4 regions of the Rahnella selenatireducens genome follow, and region 4 is predicted to be linked to each of the others. Evidence: predicted binding sites of a transcription regulator. Region 4 holds the regulator's gene; each other region holds the start of a gene.
What was found. The regulator CRP, encoded in region 4, controls carbon source genes, mostly activating them, when cyclic AMP is high. The targets are predictions, from matches to a motif close to ATGTGANNNNNNTCACAT.
Positions count from the first base shown of each region.

Region 1 (5,053 bases), on a different contig from region 4:
GAACAAGATAACCAGCTCAAAAGCTCAGCGAACTGATTTGTAAGATGTGCTGTAAATAAAAGCAGGGAGAAATCCCTGCTTTTTGCATTTAATTACACCTGATAACGCCAGAATAAAATGGCGACACCAGCCAGAGTGAAGAGTGAAACGGTATAAAGCGCATGCACTGCCCCGATATTTTGGGTGAGCAAACCCGCGATACCGGTCACGCCAGTCGCAATGATAATTTGCCCCCGCCACGCCATCGCACTGGCGCCCGCAACCTGTTCACCGGGAAAATGCCGCAGTACGCCGTAAGTCCCTAAAGCAAAAACAATGTTCGAGGCCAGATGCGCAGCGAAAATTAATAGGAGCGCACCCGACGTCCATGCTGAAAAGTGGGGTAAAAGAAAATAGCCCGCGAGAAAGAGCATCAGGCAGAACAACAAGCAGCGGTTGCCCGATGAATAATGTTGCAATTTTTCAGCGCTGAGCAACAAAGGGCCGCAAAGTTGCCCGAGACTTCGGGCAAATAAAAGCGGTAATGCGAGCCCGGTGGTTTCATCCGGCCTGATTTGCTGGGCCAGTGCAGGCAGTAACGCCATTGCAGGGGAACCTACCGCAGCGAGAGCCGGCAGCAGCAATACGCTGTGTTTTTGTATGGGAGAAAAATTTCGCCATTTCGCCGGTGATTCAGCTGTCGTCGGCAGGGATTCATTGTGATGAAGTCGATGAAATACTGCTGAAGTTCCCAGTAGTAAGCTGGCTGAACCTGCAAAGCTTATTCCATCCAGAGCCAGAAGTGAGAGGGGTGACACAACATCGAACAGCAAAATGCCTGCTCCCGTGCCGAGCAAAACCTGAGAAGCGAAGATCAGTGTTTCCATCGCCGTCGCAGCAGGCAGTTCTTCTGTGCTCAACCCGCGCTTAAATAGAAGTGTCAGTGCCGGATAGCTCATTCCTGTAAACAGTGCTTCGGCTGACTGCACAGCCAGCAGCGCGGGAATATTGTGCGAAAGCAAACCATAGAGCGGGAAAATCAGCGCCAGCAATCCGAGCATTTCAGAAAGAATCAGTACCCTGACTGGCGGAATTCTTCTGCAAAGGCGTTCGCCCCACATACTGCCCAAAAAGCCCGGAAGCATTGCAAGAAGATAAGCCAGAGTGAGAACTGACGGGGAAGCGTGCCAGCGCAGCAGTTGACCAAAAACCACCACTTGGGTCAGGCCATTTCCCAGTGACGATAAAATGAAGGCACAACCTAAAAGCCGCAGCCAGCGATGGCGACGCAGTGCGTGTATCAGCGCAATCAATAACGAATTCATGGACGATATTCTCATCGAAATAACAGGAATCTCCGTATTGCCGGGAGGCAACGCAGAGAAGGAACAAGCTGTCAGTGATGAGCGTTCGTTACATTGGGAATGCATACTTTTTCGGAGAGAGAAGAAAAATGTAGCACAAAGAGAAGGGGTTGCATGGTCAATTCAAAAAATCATAAATCGCAGACACGAAAAAGGCGGCAAATGCCGCCTCTTCTGCTTACTACTAAGGACTCTTATTTGTACAGTTCAGCTGTACCGTACAGATGGTTGTCACCGGATGCACCGATGATGCGGTATGAGCTTGCACCGGCTTCACTGGCTTTTGCATTCAGTTTGTTCTGCAGGCTGGATAAATTGTTACCTGAAGAGGCGCTTACCACACCGATTGCTTGCTGACCGGCTGGTGCAGACTGAACTTCAGTCGCTGCCAGAGTAGAGAATGAAGCAGTGGCCAGTACGATGGCAGCGAGAGTCATAGTGATATTTTTCATGATAGTTTCCTCGATTTCGTTTATCTGAGCTTTGCCCGGCGTTGTCATCAACGTTCATTTAATGTGCAAGGCTGTCTTCTGTCCGATACAACATCTAGCTTATTAATCGTTAACTAAATGCTGCTTTACCCTTTATCAAATCGTACTTCGTGCTTATTTATACAGCTCAGCAGTACCGTACAGGTGGTTTTCACCTGAAGCACCTATGATGCGGTATGAACTTGCACCGGCTTCGTTCGCTTTAGCGTTCAGCTTGTTTTGCAGGCTGGACAAATCATTGCTTGAAGAAGCACTTACCACACCGATTGCCTGTTGGCCTTCTGGTGCTGACTGAACTTCAGTGGCCGCCAGAGTTGAAAATGAAGCGGTAGCAAGGGCAATTGCAGCTAATGTCATGGTGATGCTTTTCATAATGGTCTTCCTGTTTAATCTGTTTATCAGCAGGTGGTTTAGGTCAGACGTTATTTGTTAACGTTCGATAATTAAATCTTAGACCTGGATCACATTCTGTGCAACTTAATTATTTATTAATCGTTAACTAATTGTGCGGAACAATCTGCTAACCCCTATCTCTGTACTTATTTGTACAGCTCAGCAGTACCGTACATGTGGTTTTCACCAGAGGCACCGATGATGCGGTATGAGGTTGCACCGGCTTCAGTCGCTTTCGCATTCAGTTTTGACTGCAAAGTCGTCAGGTTACCGTTTGAAGAAGCGCTGATAGTCCCGATAGTTTGTTCGCCTGCTGGAGCGGACTGAACTTCAGTGGCTGCCAGAGCAGAGAAAGATGCGGTAGCAAGTGTCAGAGCAGCGATTGTCATTGCGATAGTTTTCATGATTTGTATTCCTGTTCGTTAATTTTTGTCTGGGGTGACGTTTTCGGCAGCCCCGCTATTCGGTCAACGTTATTTATTACTTAACGTTCGATAAGTAAATGGTAAAGGGTGTTGAGAGTTTGTGCAAGATGTTTTTTTAATGAGCGTTAACTTATTGTGCTGTGACGAACATCACACCAAAATGCATTGTTGTTTTGGTTTTGTTAAATTTTTGTTTTTAAAATGATTCGCCTGACAGATAGAGTACGGGCTTATCCAATATTGTGCTGAATGAATCTTTAATGATCGCTAAGTTAATGGTTGGTTCCGGCGGGAGAGGGTGTTAAAACTAGGGGCGGCTTAGAAAAAAGATAAGGCAGCAAATGCCGCCTTATCATTATTCCTGCTCTGACATTCTGTCGTCAGTGGCCGGTTTCCTTAGTAGTAAATGGAAGCCGGTTTATGACCTGAAGTCATCGGTGCAGGTGGCTGAGTTGGAGAAGTGGAAATACGGCCCTGCACGACTTTTTTGTTCGTACAGGTTGCCGGGTTACAGAAGTTACTGTCACCGGTCACATTGACCATCGCCACTTCCTGACTCTGTACTGGCATCATGATAACCTGCTGTGCGGCAACATTGGCAACCGGTACAGCGGTTAATGCCAGAACTGCAAGAAGGATTTTGAAGTTACTCATGATGTTTCGTCCTGGGTATTTTGCTTTTATAAAGCGCTTATAGCTGTGCAGCTTTGCGGGTGTGAGTGATTTTCTTATCGCTCGATAATTAAATGATAAACTCCGCTGGACTTGTGCGCAACTATTTTTAATAATGATCGTTAAGTTATTTCTAAAAACAATTTTTATAACCATTATCACAAGGGTGATGGAAGGAGGGTGTATGAGCACTGAACAGACGGCTTTGGTCCGGAAAAGTCGCGGTCGCCCAAAACAGTTCGACCGTGGAACTGCTCTGAGTAAGGCCCTGAATTTATTCTGGCGCCATGGTTACGAGGCCACTTCATTAGCTGATTTGGTCGAAGCAACCGGTGCAAAAGCGCCAACTTTGTATGCCGAATTCGGTAATAAAGAAGGGCTTTTCCGAGCAGCCGTTGAGCACTACGTTAAAAATTTTTACGAAAAAGGACGCTGTCTGCTGAGCAGACCTGATTTGTCCGTTGAACAGGCGATTGACCAGTATTTACGTGCGATTGCAAACCTGTTTACTGATTGCGATACGCCAAGCGGTTGCTTCATGATCAGCGCATCGTCCGGGATGTCTTCATCCTCTGCGGATATTGCCGAAATGCTGCGTGAGCACCACCTGTCGCAGGAAAGGACATTGTTCGAATATTTCGAGAAACAGAAAGAAAGCGACAATCTGGCCACTGTGACTGACAGTGCCCTGTTGGCGAAATACCTCGCCTGTACCATTCAGGGTTTCTCTGTCCAGGCGCGCGATGGCGCAACGGCGGCTGAGCTTAATCGTCTCATCGACGTAGTCATGAATCTGTGGCCGGAACTGACAAAAAACACCGTGCAAATCACTGCTGCGCATTAACGAATGTCCGATTTTCGTCAGTTATTAAGAAAGAGAATAGAACGCCAGGTGCTGAGTATTTCGGGCCTGGCGTTAGGCGGCATAGACTTCGAGAATCCGACGGGCGATCCGGGGCTGTTTGGCCCTGAAAGCGTAACCTGGCGAATTCACGGAGACTTTTCTTCGATGCTTTGCGGTGGTGTGAGTGCCTTGCTGCTGCAAATGCTTCACCCGCTGGCGCTCGCCGGTGTCTGGGATCACTCCTCATTTCGCGAAGACATGCTGGGCCGCCTGCGCCGCACCAGTCAGTTTATTTCCGGAACGACATTTGCCCCGACCCGTGATGCTACTGCGCTCATCGAAAAAGTAAAATCCATTCATCTTCACGTGACCGGCACCGATGCGTACGGCACGCCTTACGCTGCCAGCGACCCGGATTTACTGGTCTGGGTACACGTCGCGGAAGCGTACAGCTTTCTGCAATCTCATCTGTGTTACCGCAATCCCTCACTCAGTTCAGCCGGACAGGACCGCTATTATCAGGAATTTGCCCGCGTGGCAGAAAGCCTCGGGGCGGTGAATGTGCCTGACAGCGTTGCGGCAGTAGAAGCCTATTTGCAGGCCATGCGGCCGCAATTACGCTGCGATGAAAGAACGCGGGAAGTCGTGCGGTTATTGCGTAATGCGCCAGCGCCAAGTCGTCTGGCTAAACCGGTCGGCAGCCTGATGATTCAGGCCGGTATCGAGCTTTTGCCCGGTTGGGCGGCGGAACAACTGGGGATTTCCCTTTCCCCGGTTAAGCGCAAAACGATTCGTTTTGGCACCCGCCGCATTGCCGCTGTTCTGCGCTGGGCGGTAAGAAACGGCTCATGGCATCGCGCGATGCGCCGCATGGGCCGCTTACCT
Region 1 is NZ_JBKEZJ010000001.1:294,537-299,589, reverse strand. Features, by position in the region: gene ddlA (D-alanine--D-alanine ligase) at 1-36, shown strand, start outside; gene ACLBVC_RS01445 (MFS transporter) at 93-1,304, opposite strand; gene bhsA (multiple stress resistance protein BhsA) at 1,538-1,795, opposite strand; gene bhsA (multiple stress resistance protein BhsA) at 1,949-2,206, opposite strand; gene bhsA (multiple stress resistance protein BhsA) at 2,374-2,631, opposite strand; gene ACLBVC_RS01425 (hypothetical protein) at 3,049-3,306, opposite strand; gene ACLBVC_RS01420 (TetR/AcrR family transcriptional regulator) at 3,509-4,168, shown strand; gene ACLBVC_RS01415 (oxygenase MpaB family protein) at 4,172-5,053, shown strand, end outside.
Region 1: the regulator CRP is predicted to act here: its motif matches at 2,791-2,808, upstream of bhsA (multiple stress resistance protein BhsA).

Region 2 (5,053 bases), on a different contig from region 4:
GATTATTAAAATTCAGGCAAAGGTAAACTTATCTGGAAGAAGTAAGCGAGAGGGAGATCACAAAGGGATAAAGAGTTAAGAGGAATTGATGTTTTTAAAGATAATAAAATTTTACCCACCAGAAAACTGATGGGTAAAATCTTCCTGAAATCTTAGAACTCAGGTCACCGGTGCCGGGTTGAATACGGCGAGGGCATTGTGGATACCCCAGGTGTCTGACCAGGTTTTCTTACGGCCGCTGGCGATATCCAGAATAAAGCGGAACAACTCCCAGCCGACGTCTTCGATGGTGGCATCGCCGGTGGCAATCGTGCCTGCGTTGATGTCCATCAGGTCATGCCAGCGGTTTGCCAGCGTGGTGCGCGTTGCCATCTTAATGACCGGAACCGCCAGCAGGCCGTAGGGCGTACCGCGACCGGTGGTGAACACCTGCACGGTAATACCTGACGCCAGTTGCTGCGTACCGCAGACAAAATCGCTGGCAGGCGTGGCGGCGTAGATCAGGCCTTTTTTCGTCGGACGCTGTCCGGGGGACAGAACTTCCGAGATAGCGCTGGTGCCGGATTTGGCAATCGAGCCGAGCGCTTTTTCGACCACGTTCGCCAGACCGCCTTTTTTGTTGCCCGGCGACGGGTTGGCGCTGCGATCGGTCTGGCCCATCGACAGGTAATTATCGTACCAGGCCATTTCTTCCAGCAGGCGTTTCCCGACATCCACGTCAGCCGCGCGTGGTGTCAGCAGATGGATGGCGTCGCGCACTTCGGTGACTTCGGAGAACATCACGGTCGCGCCGCAGCGTACCAGCAGGTCAGATGCAAAGCCGACTGCCGGATTCGCCGTAACGCCGGAGAATGCGTCGCTGCCGCCACATTGTGTGCCGACGACCAAATCCGACGCCGGACAGGTTTCGCGCTGACGGCGGTTCAGGCGTTCCAGATGGAACTGCGCGACGGTAAGAATATCGTCCACCATCGACTGGAAGCCGACGTGCTGTTCATCCTGCAAGCGTACGATGTGGGTGTCATCGAGCGAAATCGCCTGCACGTCCGGCGTGCCTTCCAGCAGGCGTTCCGGCTGCAATTTCTCGCAACCCAGCCCGACGACCATCACTTCTCCGCCAAAATTCGGGTTCAGCGCCAGATTGTGGATAGTGCGGATCGGCACAATGGCCGCGGGCGCGTTGATTGCCACGCCGCAGCCGTAAAGGTGATTGAGCGCGACAACGCCGTCAACATTGGGGAATTTGGGCAATAAATCACGCTCGATGATTTTCACCACGTAATCCACCACGCCCGCCACGCAGTGAACGCTGGTGGTGATCCCCAGAAGGTTCTTTGTGCCAACGCTGCCGTCGGCATTGCGATAACCTTCAAAGGTGTAACCTTCCAGCGGCGGCAACGGTTGCGGGACGCGTGTCGCCAGTGGCAGGCTGTTGAGTTCCGGCGCAACCGGCAGCTCTACCAGGGATTCATCAATCCAGCCGCCCTGCGCAATATCCCGAACGGCGTAACCAATGACTTCACCATAACGAATTATATCGCCGCCTTTCGCAATAGGGGTTAAAGCCACCTTATGGCCTTGCGGGATATGCTCAATTAATTCCAGACCGTTAGAAAATCGGGTGCCGGCCTTTAAACCATTGTCATTAACAATAATAGCAACGTTATCGCTTTCGTGAACCTTTATAAAAAGCGCTTCGGTAGCATGTTCTTTATCTTTATTACGTGACATAACTGTCTCCGCTTTATTAAATATCCCGAAAGAAGGCTTCAGGTAATTCTCTGAACGTTACGCTGACACTCTGGCTGTCCGTACGGAAGAGGGAGTTCATTATAAAGGACTGATGGCGGAAGCTCATTGTGCAACTGACTAGCTTTTTGCCCGCAGAGCGTCATTCTGTGGGGCAGGTGACAGATTAAATGTGATGAATATCACCCTTTGTTTTGCGGGGATATCAGGTCTTCACAATCTGTGATTCTCCTCCCATGCGGATGTGTGGATGCAAAAGAATAGTCACAATTACATCGTTCATTCTTGTGCGATTGCACAGTGTTATTTTGAGCCCTGTTTTTTATACTGTATTGGCTCTCCGGAGGCGGTGTGGAATACCCTGTGAGTTAATTTAAGGGAAGGATAAATGCACAGAATATGGGTGATATATAAGTATTTTTCGCAGGGAATAATAGATGATATAAAAATAAAATGGTATTCCAAAACTGATTTTTTCCTGCGAAGAATTCTGCATAAATAGTGTGATGTACAACATGAGAGTTCAGCTCCGGCCCGATGCTGCTGAACCTAAACGTCTGAAACTCGAAAACAGTAAATTGCGATGGCGGGTTTTCCGGACACTCCGGCTCCCGCTCCATAACGAGGTTAGAGATGAGTAATCAAATGATTCCAAACCGGTTCCGCCAGGACTTATTACAAGGGAAAACCCTGATTGGCTGCTGGTCAGCGCTGTGCAACCCGATCTCCACAGAAGTGCTCGGTGTGGCGGGTTTTGACTGGCTGCTGCTTGATGGCGAACACGCGCCGAATGATGTGACGACGTTTGTTCCGCAGCTGATGGCGCTGAAAGGCAGCCGCAGTGCGCCGGTTGTGCGCCCGCAATTTAATGATCCGGTCGTCATCAAACGCCTGCTGGATATCGGTTTCTACAACTTCCTGATCCCGTTCGTTGAAACGCGGGAACAGGCTGAACGCGCCGTGGCTTCTACCCGTTATCCGCCAGCGGGGATCCGCGGCGTTTCGGTTTCTCACCGCAGCAATATGTTCGGCACCGTGCCGGATTATTTCACCAGTATTAACGACAACATCGCGGTGATGGTGCAGATCGAAAGTCAGCAAGGCGTCGACAACCTTGATGCGATTGCGGCCGTTGACGGCATCGACGGCATCTTTGTCGGCCCGAGCGATCTGGCCGCGGCCATGGGGCATCTCGGTAATGCCGGGCACCCGGAAGTTCAGGCGGCAATCCGTCACATTTTTGAACGTGCAAAAGCACACGGCAAGGCCAGCGGCATTCTGGCACCGGTTGAAGCGGACGCACGTCGCTATCTGGACTGGGGCGCAACCTTTGTTGCCGTTGGCAGTGATTTAGGCGTTTTCCGCGCTGGTACGCAGGCGCTGTGCGATCGCTTCACCAAGTGAACCGGTCTCATCACATTAATATAAAGAGGATACCCGAATGAAAATTGGCTTTATTGGTTTAGGCATCATGGGCAAACCTATGAGCAAAAACTTGCTGAAAGCAGGTTATGAGGTTGTCGTGATGGACCGTAATCAGGACGCGGTCGGCGAAGTGGTGAAACTGGGCGCAACGTCCGCGGAAACACCGAAAGCCGTTGCGGCGCTGTCTGACGTCATCATCACCATGCTGCCGAATTCACCGCAGGTTAAAGAAGTGGCGCTGGGTGAACATGGTCTGATTGAAGGCGCGCGTCCGGGCACGATTTTCATCGACATGAGTTCTATCGCACCGCTGGCGAGCCGTGAAATCAGCCAGGCGCTGGCCGCGAAAGAAATCGCGATGCTCGACGCGCCGGTTTCCGGCGGCGAACCGAAAGCCATCGATGGCACCATGTCTGTTATGGTCGGCGGCGACAAAGCGGTCTTCGAAAAATGTTATGAAATCATGAAATCCATGGCCGGTTCCGTGGTGCATACCGGTGATATCGGCGCGGGTAACGTCACCAAACTGGCTAATCAGGTCATTGTGGCGCTGAACATTGCGGCGATGTCCGAAGCGCTGGTTCTGGCGACCAAAGCAGGCGTAGATCCTGATTTAGTTTTCCAGGCGATTCGCGGGGGTCTGGCGGGAAGTACGGTTCTGGAAGCAAAAGCGCCGATGGTGATGGATCGCAACTTCAAACCGGGGTTCCGCATCGATCTGCATATCAAAGACTTAGCCAATGCGCTGGACACTTCTCATGGCGTCGGCGCGCAGCTGCCTCTGACCTCGCTGGTCATGGAAATGATGCAGGCACTGAAAGCGGATGGTCACGGGCAATCTGACCATAGCGCCATTGCACGCTATTATGAAACCTTAGCGAAGGTTGAAGTTACCCGTTAGTCTGCGGTGGCAACGTGGCCGAAAATCGTCAAACAGGCCGCGTTTCCCTTCAGGCAGGATGCAAAACTGACAGGACGCTTTTCCACATCGGCGCGTGCAGTTTATGAAGGTAATGACTTTATGAAAATAGTGATCGCACCGGATTCATACAAAGAAAGTTTGTCGGCTTTGGATGTGGCAAAAGCCATCGAGAGTGGCTTCCGTGAGATTTTCCCCGAAGCGGAGTACGTCAAGCTGCCGGTTGCTGACGGCGGCGAAGGCACCGTCGAAGCGATGGTGGCGGCGACCGGAGGCCGCGTGGTTAAGGTGACTGTCACCGGGCCGCTGGGCACGCCGCTTGAGGCTTTCTTCGGGCTATCCGGGGATGAAAAAATCGCTTTCATTGAAATGGCGGCTGCCAGCGGGCTGGAAAGTGTGCCTGCCGCGCAGCGCAATCCCCTGAAGACCACCTCTTTCGGCACGGGCGAGCTTATCCATTCTGCGCTCGACCATGGCGTGAAGCATTGCATTATTGGCATCGGCGGCAGCGCCACCAATGATGGCGGGGCAGGCATGATGCAGGCGCTGGGCGCAAAACTGCTGACCAAAGAAGGCAAGCAAATTGGTCAGGGTGGGGGCGAGCTGGAAAAACTGCATCGTATCGATATCAGCGAACTGGATCCCAGAATTAAAAAATGCCGCTTCGAAGTGGCCTGTGACGTCACCAATCCGCTGACCGGAAAAGACGGCGCCTCTGCGATCTTCGGGCCGCAAAAAGGCGCGACGCCGGAAATGATCGAACAGCTCGACGGCTATCTGCATCATTATGCGCGGGTGATCAAAAAGGATCTGGGCATCGACGTTGAGCATGTGCCGGGTGCTGGTGCAGCAGGCGGAATGGGCGCGGCGTTGTTCGGATTTTGCCATGCTGAACTTCGTCAGGGCATTGAGATTGTCACCGACGCGCTGGGTCTTGATGCGCTGGTGAAAGACGCCACG
Region 2 is NZ_JBKEZJ010000021.1:2,765-7,817, forward strand. Features, by position in the region: gene garD (galactarate dehydratase) at 160-1,731, opposite strand; gene garL (2-dehydro-3-deoxyglucarate aldolase) at 2,383-3,153, shown strand; gene garR (2-hydroxy-3-oxopropionate reductase) at 3,191-4,075, shown strand; gene ACLBVC_RS22515 (glycerate kinase) at 4,196-5,053, shown strand, end outside.
Region 2: the regulator CRP is predicted to act here: its motif matches at 1,920-1,937, upstream of garD (galactarate dehydratase).

Region 3 (5,053 bases), on a different contig from region 4:
TCATGGGCGGCGGCGCTATCGTTAACCTTGGTTTCTGCATCATTCGCCTCGCGACGCGAAAAAACCTTTCGCTCAGGGCGGACATGTCCGTGGCGAAATCCCTGCTGGTGGCCAATATCCTGTTCTCCATCCTGGGCGGTACCATGTGGTATCTGCAGTTCTTCTTTTACGCCTGGGGACACGCGAGCATTCCCATCGAATACGACTATATGAGCTGGATGTTGCACATGAGTTTCTACGTGCTTTGCGGCGGGCTCATCGGTCTGGTTCTGAAAGAATGGGCGGGCGTTGGCAGAAAACCGGTGCGCATTCTTTGCCTCGGCGCACTGGTGATTATTCTGGCCGCCAATATCGTCGGGCTGGGAATGGCTCTCTGATTTCGGTTTTTGTCACTTAACGGCAGGGCCTGCTTTGCCGTTAAGAACCTGCCGTTATCAGTCTGCCGTAATAAGCGGGAAAGGCCGTGGCGGCGCCTTTTTCGCCTGAGCAATAAACCGCTGCCGGTAATCCCTTGGCGAAACACCGTAGGCACGGTTAAACACCACGGAAAAATAATTACTGTCGTCAAAGCCGCATTCGGCGGCCACGTCACCAATCGCCATGTTGCCATAACGCAGCAGGCTCATCGCCCGGCACAACCTGAGCTGGCGCAAATAACTCATCACACTCAGCCCGGTATGTTGCTTGAATAACGTCCGCAGACTGCGGGGATTCAGCTGATGTTGCTGACAAAACGTCTCCAGATTGAACGGTTCGGCAATGCCTGCCCGCAGCGCCATAAGCAATAAATCCAGCTGATGTGCGTCGGGCAACGCGCCGCTGTCCGGACGGTGCCGGAAGCGCAGCAAAAGCAGCGCCAGTTGCATCAGCAACGCCTCACTCAACTGAACAGACAGCGGCTCGGATTTCATACATTCCTTCGCCAGCTCATCCACTTTATCGCGCAAAACGGACATCCCGAGCGTGCTCAGCCGCCAGTAACGCTGTTCCTGGCTGGCATTTTCGCCCGGCAATAATTGCGCCCAGTCAGCTTCCAGCCGGAAACGTTCGCGGCAAAACAGCACATTATCAAGCGCCAGTTCATTGGCCGATTCATAGCTGTGCCGATCTCTGGCGTTGATGTAAAACAGGTCGCCGCAGGTAATGGGATAGGGAATATCGTTCCAGATATGCATGCCGTTACCACGCCAGACGATCACCAGTTCATCGAAATCATGGTCATGGGTCGGGAAATCCGCCTGCGGATGGCGCTCTTCTACCACGACCGAGTTCATCCCGGTCAGAAAGAGGTCATTTTTATTGAGTCTTAAAGACATAGCAGCAATCCCATACCCGTTTGACGGCAAGATAAACGAGGCGGCTCAGGCAAAAACCTGAACGCACAAGAGGCACCGCTTAACGTAGCTGATCACGCATGAGTTTTGGCGACACCGAAAATTCCCGACGGAACTGCGTCGAGAAATGGTTACTGTCACTGAACCCGCAAGCATAAGCGATATCCGTAATGCTCTGATCGCTGTGGTGTAAACGACGGCGGGCTTCCAGCAAGCGCAGGCGGTTAAGATATCGCTGAGGCGTCATGCCGGTGTAATGCTTCATCTGCCGGTGCAGTGTACGCAGCGCCAGCGAAAAACGTTCGGCGGCCTCGGTCCAGTTAACGTCCTCACTGTAATGTGACTGGAGCCATTGCAAAAGTTGGTTAACCCTGTTTTCCGAGGTATCTCGCAATTGTGGCTGGAAACAGTCCTGATAAAGCAGGATCAACAACTGTAGGAACAGACTTTCACGCGTGGCGATATGTTCCATTTCCACGCTGGCGGGCAGTGATTCAAGCTGCGCGATACAGTGCAGAACCTGATGCAGCACGCACGGGCTGAGCTGCCAGTGGATCTGCGACTGGTAGTGATGCTCCTGCGGCAGAAAATGGCCGACGTCCTGAATAAAGCGAAACGCTTTTGGCGAACGGAAAAGTACATTCGTTAGCCGCAGGTTATCCACGTTTTCAAACAGATGATGATCGCTGGCACGGACAAAACACACCGTTCCGGCGGTCAGGGTATACGGATTGTCATTAAAGATGTGCACGCCCGATCCGCTTTCCACCAGCATAATCTCGTGGAAATCGTGGTAATGCTCCGGGAAAACGTCTTGCGGAAGACGTCGCTCAACCGTCACAGTCAGCTCAGGTGCCGCAAAATAATCATCACCCTTCAGTAACGTCATTTATCGCCTCCGTTTCAGGAAATCATGATGCTTCGGAAAACAACCCTACCCTGCGCGTGCCGTTCTTACCTTCAAACGGCGGCGTGAAAAACGTCATAAACGGTCAGATTTTTAAGATTCACCCCATCACGCAACAGATCTGCGGCGAAGATCACAGTCGCCCGCCCCGCTCGCATCCCCGTTTGCAAAACCTCGCCAGAGGCAGCTTTCGGCTGATCTGTGATCTGCCTCGCATCTACCTTTTTAATGCTGCCATCCCGTCAAAACCGGTGGCAATCACCGGAAGGTGACCCCGCAACGCCTCCCCTACACTGGCCGCATATTCAATAAGGAATGGCCGCTATGAGAACTCACCATCTTGCCGCTATTGACCTCGGCGCTTCCAGCGGCCGGGTAATGCTGGCGACGTTTACACGCCACGATGCAGACCCGGCAGCAACGCTGACGCTGAAAGAAATTCACCGTTTTCCCAATAACCTGATTCACATTGACGGTCACGAAACCTGGGATCTCGATGTGCTGGAGAAACACATTCTCGAAGGGCTGAACCGTCTGGATGCATCCGGCATTCAGCTCGACGGTATCGGCATTGATACCTGGGGCGTGGATTTTGTCCTGATTGATGAGCAGGGCCATCGCGTGGGGCAGCCCGTTTCCTACCGTGACAACCGCACCGAAGGCGTGATGGCACGCATGGAACAACAACTGAGCCGCGAAGCGATTTATCAGAAAACCGGTATCCAGTTTATGCCGTTCAATACGCTGTACCAGTTGCGGGCATTGAGCGAACAACAGCCTGAGGTCGTGAAGAAAGCCGCGCATCTGCTGATGATCCCGGATTATTTCCTTTACCGTCTCACCGGAAAACTGAATCAGGAATACACCAACGCCAGCACCACGCAGATGCTGAATATTGCCACCGGCGACTGGGATGAAGATCTGCTGAAACTGGCGGGTGTTCCGCGCCACTGGCTGACAAAACCGAGCCAGCCCGGCCATTCTCCCGGCCTGTGGCACAGCCCGCGCGGCCGCAGTGTGCCCGTTTTCAGTGTCGCCACGCATGACACCGCCAGCGCAGTCGTCGCAGCTCCGCTCACTGGCACACACAGCGCCTATATCAGCTCCGGCACCTGGTCGCTGATGGGCATCGAAAGCCCGAAAGCGTTCAATCACGCCGGCGCGCTGCACGATAATGTCACCAATGAAGGCGGCATCAACGGCAGCTATCGCGTACTGAGCAATATCATGGGGCTATGGCTGTTCCAGCGCGTCTGCCGCGAACTGAATGTTCAGGATCTGCCTTCATTAATTACGCTGGCCAAAAACGTCCCGCCGTTCACCTATCTGATTAACCCTAACGAAGAGCGCTTTATTAATCCGCCGTCGATGGTCGCCGCCATCCGCGAAGCCTGCGAACAGGCGGGAGAAGCAGTTCCAAACTCACCGGCTGAACTGGCGCGTTGCATTTTCGACAGCCTCGCCATGCTTTACCGGCAGGTTTCCGTGCAACTGGCGACGCTGCAAGGCGAACCGCTTCGCGACATACACATTGTCGGTGGTGGCAGTCAGAACCAGTTCCTGAACCAGCTTTGCGCCGACACCTGCGAAGTAAACGTCAGCGCCGGGCCGGTTGAAGCCTCCACGCTTGGCAATATCGGCTGCCAGCTGATGGCCCTTGATGCCGTAAAAGACGCCGCTGAATTTCGTCGCATTGTCGCCACGAATTTCGAGCAACGCCATTACCTCCCCCGTATTCACGAGGATTTCCCAATTCACTGGCGCCGATTCCAGGCGCTCTGTCACGCCAATGAGGAGCTCGCAGTATGACTTCATCTATCGACAACGCATGGACGCTTGCTAAAGAACGTTTTGCCCAACTGGGCATTGATGCCGAAGCCGCAATTAAACAACTCGATACCTTGCCGGTTTCAATTCATTGCTGGCAGGGGGATGACGTCGCGGGTTTTGAAAATCCGGAAGGCGGGCTGACCGGCGGTATTCAGGCGACCGGGAATTACCCGGGCAAAGCGCGAAATGCACAGCAACTGCGGGCGGATTTAGAACTGGCGATCTCAATGATCCCCGGACCTAATCGTCTGAACCTGCACGCTATTTATCTGGAATCCGATAAACCGGTTCCGCGCAATGAAATCGAACCAAAACATTTTACCGCCTGGGTAGACTGGGCGAAGAAAAACAAACTGGGTCTGGATTTTAACCCGTCCTGTTTCTCGCATCCGATGAGTGCGGATGGCTTCACGCTCTCCAGCGCCAACCCGGAAATCCGCCAGTTCTGGATTGAACATTGCCAGGCCAGCCGCCGCGTTTCCGCCTCCTTTGGCCGTGCGCTGGGCACACCTTCCGTCATGAATATCTGGGTTCCGGACGGCATGAAAGATGTCACCGTGGATCGTCTGGCACCGCGCCAGCGCCTGATGAGTGCGCTCGACGAAGTGATTGCCGAGAAGTTTGATATCACCGAGCACATCGACGCCGTCGAAAGCAAACTTTTCGGCATCGGCTCTGAAAGCTACACCGTCGGCTCCAACGAATTCTATCTGGGCTACGCCGCCAGCCGCGGCACCGCGCTGTGCCTCGATGCCGGGCATTTCCATCCGACCGAAGTGATCTCCGACAAAATCTCGGCGGCGATGTTGTATGTGCCGCGCCTGCTGCTGCACGTCAGCCGTCCGGTGCGCTGGGACAGCGACCACGTCGTGCTGCTGGATGACGAAACGCAGGCCATCGCCAGCGAAATTGTGCGCCATAACCTGTTCAACCGCGTGCATATCGGGCTGGATTTCTTCGACGCCTCTATCAACCGCATCGC
Region 3 is NZ_JBKEZJ010000004.1:193,356-198,408, reverse strand. Features, by position in the region: gene rhaT (L-rhamnose/proton symporter RhaT) at 1-377, shown strand, start outside; gene rhaR (HTH-type transcriptional activator RhaR) at 435-1,316, opposite strand; gene rhaS (HTH-type transcriptional activator RhaS) at 1,396-2,223, opposite strand; gene rhaB (rhamnulokinase) at 2,566-4,050, shown strand; gene ACLBVC_RS08660 (L-rhamnose isomerase) at 4,047-5,053, shown strand, end outside.
Region 3: the regulator CRP is predicted to act here: its motif matches at 2,441-2,458, upstream of rhaB (rhamnulokinase).

Region 4 (5,053 bases):
AATGTAGCCGAGGAACAGGAACAGCCCGGCGGTCACCGCCGACGCCGAGGTGTACACCAGCCAGATGCACAAGGCGCTGAGCATTGCGCTGCAAAAAATCACTTTCGGCTCTTTGCCCTGCATATAACGGCCGACCAGCCAGCCGGTCGCCAGCGAGGAAATCCAGATCCCCATACCACCGGTGGCGACCACCAGCCCGGAAACGTCCAGCGACATTCCGCGCTGTTGCACCAGATATTTAGGCAGCCACGCCATCAGGCCGTAGGACGGAATGTTGATGCAGAAAATGGACACGAACAGCAACACGACAATCGGGTTTTTCAGCAACTCACGGTAGCCGGTTGCCACGCCGGCGCGGACCTCTGCTTTCGGCGGATTCGGCACAAAGATGACAATCGCAACGGCAATCGCAAACGCCAGCAGGCCGAGAATGGAGAATGAGCCGCGCCAGCCGAGCGTATCGAGCGCATACACCGCAATCAGCGGCCCGGCGGTCATCGCCAGACCCGCGGATGACAACAATATGGATTGCGCAAAAGTTCGCTGCCCGACATCAAAATTGGAAACTACCGCTTTGGCGCAGGAACTCGGATACCCGGAATGGCCGACGCCGGAGAGAAAGCGAAACGTCACCAGCAATCCGAGGCCGAATCCCAGCAAACCGAAGCAAAGCGCGAAACCGCCGAGCAAAAACAGCGAAATGCCGAGCACTTTCTTGTAGCCGAAACGGTCATTCAGCCAGCCAGCGGGAATTTGAAACAGCGAATAGGCCAGGAAGAAAATGCCGGTGATGTAACCCAGCTGCTGCGGTTGCAGATTAAATTCCCGCTCAATCGGCAACAGCGCGAACCCCATCACCGTTTTGTCGATATACACCACCGCATAACCAACGAACAGCAGGAAGATCATCAGGGAACGACTTTTCATAGCGGATATCCCTTTTTGTTATCACCGCGTCAGAATCTCTCACTGTCGGGCGAAAAGTAAAATGCGATATGCATCACGTAATCAACTGAATAACAACGTATTATTTATTACAAATCTGAAGCTATCAGCTTTACAGGTTTGCCATAAGATGCAATTTTTGGGCGGGCGATGCTTTTTACTGATAGAGTTTTCAAGCGAGGCAACATGCGTTATTTACCGAAATTGCAGCAACTCAAGGTTTTCCAGCAGGTTATCCGCAGCGGAAGTATTCGCGGCGCAGCGCGGGCGATGAATCAGTCCCAGCCGGCGGTCAGCAGAACCTTGCGGGAACTGGAACAAACGCTTGAAACTCAGCTTATCGTGCGCGGCAATCAGGGCATGGCGCTGACGGAAACCGGCCGCGCCTTTGCGCAGCGCATGCAGTTTATTCTCGAAGAACTTGAACGCGCGGCGGATGAGATCCAGCAGATTAATCAGTATTCGCAGGGTTCGGTGGCTATCGGGTTTTCATCACTGCTGGCGCTGACAGTGTTTCCGGCTCTCAATGAAGCGTTCAAAACGCAGTTTCCCCAGTCCAAACTGCTGATTAAAGAAGGCCAGCTTTCGACGCTGTTACCGGCGCTGCGTGAAGGGAAACTCGATTTTGCCGTCGGAACCGCCGGGCCGGGTTTTCCGCTGGAAGATTTGGTGCGTGAGCCGCTGTTTAGCGCGCCGTTTGGCGTGATTGCGCGGCAAGGGCATCCGCTGGCAGGTGCCACCACGCTCGAAGAATTGCAGGGCGCGCGCTGGGTGTTGCCGGAAACGGATATGGGTTATTACCAGCAGATTCAGCTTTCAATGAACGGCTTTAGCGCGCCAGCAGGTGAAACGCCGGTAAGAACGGATTCGGTGGTGTGCGGGCTGAATATGGTATTGCAGTCGGATTATCTGACGATTGTGGCGAAGGCGATGCGCGCGCCGTTCGGCTTGCAGGACAGGCTTTGCCTGCTCAATATCGATACGCTGCCAGAGGCGGAATATTGCGTGCTTTATTCGCAGAAATCGCCGCTGACTTTTGCCGCGCGGCGATTTCTGGATTTACTGCGAAGTCAGTGCCAGTCGTATCGCTGGTGGTGACTTATTCGGCGTTCACTACTTCAAAACTGTGGGTGATCGTCGCGGCTTTGCCCAGCATCAGGGAAACAGAGCAATATTTTTCCGCAGAAAGGCTGACCGCGCGTTCCACAATTTTATCCGTCAGGTCTTTACCGGTGACGATAAAATGCAGGTTGATGTGCGTGAACAGACGCGGCGCTTCTTCACGGCGCTGAGACGTCAGTTTCACTTCGCAGTCACGCACGTCGTTGCGGCCTTTTTGCAAAATAGACACCACATCAATCGCGCTGCAACCACCCGCTGACATCAGCAACATTTCCATCGGGCTTGGGGCTTTGTCGCCCGCATTACCATCCATTGTGATCTGATGGCCCGACGCTGACTCACCTAAAAACGTCAGCCCTTCTACCCATTTTACGCGTGCGTGCATGTGCTCTTCTCCCGGTGGATAAATTCGTCAAATTTTCCCCTCAGACTACCCTTTCACCCAAAAACTGGCAACGTAACCCGATCGCCATCATGCTGAAGCGAGACAACAGAAGACAGCATTGCAAACCTGTGTTACAAACAAAGCCGAAACATACTTTCCAGTAAATTGCGGTGACGGTTTTTGCGGTTTAAGAACAGAACCCACGGTGTTAACAGCAATAATCAGGCTGTTTCACTCCGACATCCGCTTGCAGCATTTCTGGGGAGTTATATGCTGAAAGGGCGCTTTTTAAAGTAAGTGCCGTACAGGGAACTCTGAGCCCTGTGATTTTGGGCAGCGATAACAACAGAGGATAATAGCAAATGGTTCTCGGCAAGCCACAAACAGACCCGACTCTCGAATGGTTCCTGTCTCACTGTCATATACATAAGTATCCTTCTAAAAGTACGCTGATTCACCAGGGTGAAAAAGCCGAAACGCTGTACTACATCGTGAAAGGGTCGGTTGCCGTCCTGATTAAAGATGAAGAAGGCAAAGAAATGATACTGTCATACCTTAACCAAGGTGACTTCATCGGCGAGCTGGGACTCTTCGAAGAAGGGCAGGAACGCAGTGCTTGGGTTCGTGCTAAAACTGCCTGCGAAGTGGCTGAAATTTCTTATAAAAAATTCCGCCAGCTGATTCAGGTAAACCCGGATATTCTGATGCGTCTTTCCGCGCAGATGGCAAACCGTCTGCAAGTGACGTCAGAGAAAGTCGGCAACCTTGCCTTCCTCGACGTAACAGGCCGTATCGCGCAAACTTTGCTTAATCTGGCCAAACAGCCTGATGCAATGACCCATCCGGACGGGATGCAAATCAAGATCACCCGTCAGGAAATCGGCCAAATCGTCGGTTGTTCACGTGAAACAGTCGGACGTATTCTCAAAATGCTGGAAGATCAGAGCCTGATCTCCGCACACGGTAAAACGATTGTCGTTTACGGTACACGTTAATCCCTCAGAAATTGGCGCGACAGTTGACTGTCGCGCCTTTTTTATGGGCTAAGCTTTACCCATGACGCTATGGCGAAGACTGTTCTATCATCCCGAAGTTAACTACGCGCTGCGCCAGACGCTGGTGTTGTGCCTGCCTGTCGGTATTTGCTGGCTGTTTGGCAATCTGCAAATGGGTCTGCTGTTCTCGCTGTGCCCGGCCTGTTGCAACGTCGCCGGTCTCGATACCCCGCACAAACGCTTTTTTAAACGCCTGATCGTCGGCGGTTCGCTGTTTGCCGTCAGCAGTATCCTTTTGCAGGTGATGCTCGAAAACTGGCACATTCCCCTGCCGCTCATCATGTTAACGCTGGCTTTACTGCTCGGCGTCACCGGCGAAATCAGCCCGCTGCACGCACGCCTGTTGCCGGGCGCGCTGGTGGCCACCATCTTCACACTGAGTATGGTCGGCGTGAGGCCGATGTGGCAGGCACCGGCGCTGTTTGCTGCCGGAACCGCCTGGTACGGGCTGTTTAACTGGGCATGGTTCCGTATTTCCGAAGAACAACCTATGCGCGAAACGCTCAGCCAGCTGTATTTGCAGCTGGCGGATTATTTCGAGGCCAAATACAGCCTGCTGACGCAACATATCGACCCCGAAACAGCCCTTCCCCCGTTGCTCAAGCGCCAGCAGCAGGTCATCGATCTGATTGCGTTGCTCTATCAGCAGCTGCATATGTTGCCGCATCATGAACACCACAATAACCACAAGCGGCTGTTCCAGCGTTTTCAGGTTGCACTCGATTTGCAGGAACACATCACGGTCAGCCTGCATCAGCCGGAAGAAGTGCAGAAACTGGTGGAAGAAAGCCACGCAGAAGCGGTGATCCGCCGGAATGCGCAGGTAATTTCCGCTCGTCTGCGCGTGATTGCGGACGATATTCTTTATCACCGATTCTCCGAGCGTTTCACCATGGCGAATGAACTGGCGGCGCTGGAAAAAATTGCGGCGCAGAACCCGCAGAATCCGGTCGGCCAGTTCTGTTATTACCATTTCAGCCGTATCGCACGACTGCTGCGGACGCAGCGCCCGCTGTATCGCCGCGATCTGATGAACTCCCAGCCGCGCCTGCCTTTCTGGCCTGCGGTGAAAAGCTACCTGTCTTTTAAATCCTCGGCCCTGCGCAATGCCGCACGTCTGGGTCTGATTCTGGCGATCGGCAGCAGCCTTGGGTTGTTCTTCAATCTGCCAAAACCCTACTGGATTTTGCTGACGATCATGCTGGTCAGCCAGAACGGTTATAACGCCACGCGTGTGCGTATCCAGCACCGTGCGCTCGGCACGCTGGCCGGTCTGCTGATTGCCGCCGGATTGCTGAAACTGGAGATGCCGGAAGGCATCACGCTGATTTGTATGCTGGTGGTGACATTGATCTCCTACACGGTACTGCGCAAAAACTACGGGCTGGCGATGGTCGGCATGACGGTCACCGCCGTTTATACACTGCAGTTGCTGGCAATGAACGGCATCCATTTTCTGGTGCCGCGACTCATCGACACATTGATTGGTTGTGCGCTGGCCTTCGGCGGTACCATCTGGCTGTGGCCGCAATGGCAAAGTGGCCTG
Region 4 is NZ_JBKEZJ010000006.1:326,757-331,809, reverse strand. Features, by position in the region: gene ACLBVC_RS12905 (MFS transporter) at 1-927, opposite strand, end outside; gene ACLBVC_RS12900 (LysR substrate-binding domain-containing protein) at 1,132-2,043, shown strand; gene ACLBVC_RS12895 (OsmC family protein) at 2,045-2,452, opposite strand; gene crp (cAMP-activated global transcriptional regulator CRP) at 2,815-3,447, shown strand; gene ACLBVC_RS12885 (YccS/YhfK family putative transporter) at 3,509-5,053, shown strand, end outside.